Regions from separate parts of the Nonomuraea sp. NPDC005650 genome, predicted to be linked through region 1. Evidence: riboswitches for the same ligand, from Rfam matches in the RefSeq annotation. Region 1 holds a riboswitch; the other holds the start of a gene.
The links. A riboswitch is a leader RNA that binds a small molecule or an ion and turns the genes downstream of it on or off. The one in region 1 is predicted to bind S-adenosylmethionine.

Region 1 (2,192 bases):
CCCGCCGGTGCGCCGGGCGATGTCGAGCACGTACGGCCCGTCGGCCGGGTTGCCGATGGCCAGCGACTTGGCGATGGTGTCGGGCTTGACCGGCTGCACGACGTCGTGCCCCGCCTTGTACGCGGTGGAGACCGGCGAGCACCCGGCCGCCTGCGCCCCGAAGATCTTGTAGGGCGTGTCTTCGACCAGCCCCAGCTGCACCAGCTCGCGGAAGCCCTTGTCGATCTTCGTGAGCTGCGAGCCGGAGGCGATGGGGATGACGATCTGCTCGGGCAACCGCCACCCGAGCTGCTCGGCGATCTCGTACGCGAGCGTCTTGGAGCCCTCGGCGTAGTAGGGCCGCAGGTTGACGTTGACGAACCCCCACTTGTCGCCCAGCGGGTCGCCGATCAGCTCGGAGCAGAACCGGTTGACCTCGTCATAGGTGCCGTCGATCCCGATCAGCTTGCCGCCGAACACGCGCGCCATGGCGATCTTGGCCGCTTCGAGGTTGGCCGGGATGAACACGCACGCCTCGAGCCCGGCGCGCGCCGCCGCCGCGGTGACCGCGCCCGCGAGGTTGCCCGTGGAGGAGCAGGAAAGGGTGTGGAAGCCGAAGTTACGCGCCGCCTCGACGGCGATGGCGACAACCCGGTCCTTGAAGGAATGGGTGGGGTTGCCCGAGTCGTCCTTCACGTACAGGGACTTGAGACCCAGCGCGCGCCCGAGGTTTCCGGCCTTGACCAGTTTGGTCCAACCGGGGTTCATATTGGGCTTACTGGCGACGTCAACCGGCACCGGGAGCAGCGACCGGTAACGCCAGATGTTGGCGGGACCCGACTCGATGTCGGAGCGGGTCACCTCGCCGAAGGAATAGGCCGCTTCGAGCGGCCCGAAACACTCCAGACATGCGAAGCTCGGACCGAGCGGGTAACGCGTGCCGCACTCACGGCAGGACAGACCGACAGCAGGACCAAAGTCGAGCGACATGAAGCGAGGCCTTCCCTCATCTTCGCCTGCGGCCACCCTGACCGCAGACCGGAATTGGCACCTTGTCCCGGTCGGCCTCGCCAGGTCGCGAGTCACAAGCCGGGAGGGTTGCCGGGGCTTCGCAGGGCCGGTCCCTCCACCCCTCTGGATGAGCAATATGCAGTTGTTGAAATGGACTCTACCCGCCCATGGGGCCGAAACGGCCACCCGTCTCAGGATGCGGGACGTGGCGTCTCAGCGATAATCATCACCCAGCACTCCCTGCACGTATTTGCGGGCCTGATGGATGCGCGACTTGGCGGTGCCGAGCGGGATGCCGAGCTGCTCGGCCACCTCGTTGTAGTCGAGCTGGACGATGTCGCGCAGCACCAGCGCCTGCGCCAGGTCGGGCTTGTCGGCCTCCAGCGCCTCCATCGCGTCGAGCAGGTCGAGCCGCGAGCCCGCGATCACGCTCACCCGCGCCACGTCGGGCTTCTGCGTGGGCAGCTCGTCCGAGGTCTGCTCCGCCGCCCGCCGCTTGAGCGACCGGTACGTGGTGCGCGCGCAGTTGGCCGTCACGATGTGCAGCCACGTGCTGAACCGCGCCCGGCCCTCGAACCGGCCGATGTTGCGCGCCACGGCCAGCAACGTGTCCTGGGAGGCTTCCTCTGCGTCCTGGTGATAGGGGAGGATCCGGGCGCAGTGTCGCATCACATCGGGCTCGATCCGCGCCAGGAGCTCGCCAAGTGCGCGATGATCTCCTCCTGCGGCCGAGCGGGCGAGTTCCTCGGTTAGCTCATCAAGCGCCATAGCTGGGATCCTATGGGCGAAGGGAGCGTAGATGAACAGCGTCCTGGTGGCCTCCAACAGAGGACCCGTTTCTTTTACCGTCTCGGACGACGGTGAGCTGACCATGAAACGCGGTGGCGGCGGCCTGGTCTCGGCGCTGTCCGAGGTGGCCAGGAAGGACCGCGTGCTGTGGGTGTGCGCGGCGCTGTCCGACGGCGACCGCAGCGCCGTACGCCTGGTGCCCGGCGGCCGGATCGACCACGCCGGCTACGACACGGGCCCGCTGCGGATGCTCGACATCCCGCCCGCGACCTTCCACCGCGCCTACAACGCCGTGGCCAACTCCACCCTGTGGTTCGTCAACCACCTGCTCTACGACATCCCCAACGCACCGAACTTCGGCACGAGGTTCGAGCGCGAGTGGGAGTCCTACCGCGACTACAACGGCGCGTTCG
Region 2 (2,192 bases), on a different contig from region 1:
GCCGAAGATCTGGTTCCACCGCTGCTGCCATTCGTTCAGCTTGGGGGTGGCGATCGTGTAGTCCACCCAGATGAACTTCTTGAAGACGTCGGGACCGTGCTTCACCTTCTGCTCGAACGGCTCGCTGTAGGAGATCGAGTCGTTGCCCGCGGCGTACCAGGTGCCCTCGGCGAACGGCTTCTGGTTCTGCGCGGCGGTCAGGTAGTCGAGGAACTTGTTCGCCAGGTCGCTGCGCTGCGTCCCGGCGGCGATGAAGTACGAGGTCAGCGCGCCCACGGGGCCGGACTTGGGGTAGGTGAAGCCGATCGGGGAGCCCGCCTGGGCCATGGCGAAGGCGCGGCCGTCCCAGAAGGGCATGATCCAGGCGTCGCCGTTCTCGATGACGGTGGCGGCGTTGCCCGCGTTGGCGGGGAAGGAGGACACGCAGCCCTTCAGGGTCGCGAGCTTGTCGAACGCCTTGTCCACGGCGGCCGGATCGGACAGCTTGCCGCCCTGGGAGGTGACCAGGGCGGAGAAGAACTCCAGGCCCGGGTTGTAGGTGAGCGGCGGCAGGGCGACGTGGCCGCAGTACTGCTTGTCGAAGATGTCCGTCCAGTCCGCGGGCGGCGTCTTGATCTTGTCGGTGCGGTAGAGGAGGCCGGTGGAGCCGGTGGTCAGCGGCACGCCGTACTGCTTGCCGTCGTACGCGGACTTGCCGGCGAGCACCGGGTCCAGCTCCTTGAAGTGCGCCAGCTTGTCGGTGACCAGCGGCTGGAGCAGCCCGGCGGAGGCCGCGGGCAGCGACGCGTCCGGCGTGAAGGCGATGACGTCGAACGGAGGGTTCTTGCCGCCGGCCGCGCGCAGCTTGGTGAGCCATTCGGCGTTCGCGCCGTAGACGAGGTTCACCTTGGCGCCGGTGTCGCGTTCGAACGGCTCCACGAACGACTTCTTGAACAGCTCTCCCCACGCTCCCGCGAACGCGGTAACCGTGAGCTCCTGCTTCGCTCCGCCCGAGGAGCCGCCGGTGTCCGAGGAACCGCCCGAGGAGCCGGCCGTGTCGACGCCGCCGCAGGCCGTGACCGCCAGCGCGACCACCATGCCCAGTCCCGCGAGGCGAGTGAATCCGCCCTTCATCTTTCCCTTCCCATTCGAGCAGCCGGCCAAGGGCGCATGGCAGCACGACTCGACATCCGCGCTTGCCGCCAGGAGCACCGTTCAGCTCGACGACCATGTCATCACCCGGGGCACCCCGCCGCGGTGGGAGGGTTGCCGTCCAGCAAGCCGGGGCTTAGCACTGGACTCGTGACATAAACGACTATATCAGTAGGATTTACATAGATATGACGTAGGGAGAAGTTTAGTGGCTATTGTCTCTTTTGCTCGACCCTACCTGAAGGGCACGCGTCAGCGCGCGGTCGCGTCGGCGGGCTCCATGAAGACCACCGGAACCTGGTTGTCCTCGACCACGCGGCCCAGCAGCCGCCCGAGCGCGTCGCGCTCGCCGGGCTCCAGGCTCGAGGGGAGCTCGTCGATCCGCGCGCACGTCGCGGCGTAGAAGGCGTCGGCCAGCTCGGCGCCCTGCCCGGTGAGCGCCACGCGGACGGCGCGCCCGTCGCGCGGATCCGGCTCGCGCCGCACCAGGCCGCGCTGGGCGCTGCGGTCGACCAGCTCGGTGAGGCTGGACTTGGCCAGGTGCAGGATCCCGCCCAGCTCCCGCATCCCGTACGGCTGCGCCATCAGCACGCACAGCAACTGCCCCTGCTGCGCGGTGATCCCGTATTCGCGCGCCGACTCCGCATAGACGGCGTTCACCAGGAAGGAGGCACGCACCAGCCCGGCGACGACCCCCACGTGCCCATCCGCTGCCTTGGCCATGCCGCCGACCCTCTGATTGATTCGGAACGCGAACGATCAGTCTAGCAATCCCGGGGCGCCGGGTGTCGGCCGTTGATCAGGGCGTCACCGAGGGCCGTGCGTGCGTACAGAACGCGGATGCCCGTCCTGCGCAACGCCACGAGGCGGCCGCCCGCGGTGTCCAGACTCTGCCCGAGCAGGGCCACGAGCTGGGCGGTGGTGCCGGGCCCGGCCGGCTCGGCGAGATGGATCGACTACCCGGCCAAGGTCGCATGACCAGCCACGACTCACTCGGCGCGCTGTCCGACGCGGAGGGCGCTCAGATAGCGGCGTGATGCTCGGTCGCCCATCCGTGTGCG

Region 2: another riboswitch for S-adenosylmethionine. It lies ahead of ABZS69_RS65145 (ABC transporter substrate-binding protein); the one in region 1 lies ahead of thrC (threonine synthase).

The regions. Positions count from the first base shown of each region.
Region 1 covers NZ_JBEXCR010000015.1:29,079-31,270, reverse strand. Annotated here, with positions in the region: gene thrC (threonine synthase) at 1-969, opposite strand, end outside; SAM riboswitch class I at 983-1,124, opposite strand; gene ABZS69_RS25665 (RNA polymerase sigma factor) at 1,204-1,758, opposite strand; gene ABZS69_RS25660 (trehalose-6-phosphate synthase) at 1,790-2,192, shown strand, end outside.
Region 2 covers NZ_JBEXCR010000089.1:7,680-9,871, reverse strand. Annotated here, with positions in the region: gene ABZS69_RS65145 (ABC transporter substrate-binding protein) at 1-1,113, opposite strand, end outside; gene ABZS69_RS65150 (ABC transporter ATP-binding protein) at 1-19, opposite strand, end outside; SAM riboswitch class IV at 1,167-1,287, opposite strand; gene ABZS69_RS65140 (MarR family transcriptional regulator) at 1,384-1,854, opposite strand; gene ABZS69_RS65135 (hypothetical protein) at 1,972-2,109, shown strand; gene ABZS69_RS65130 (class I SAM-dependent methyltransferase) at 2,121-2,192, opposite strand, start outside.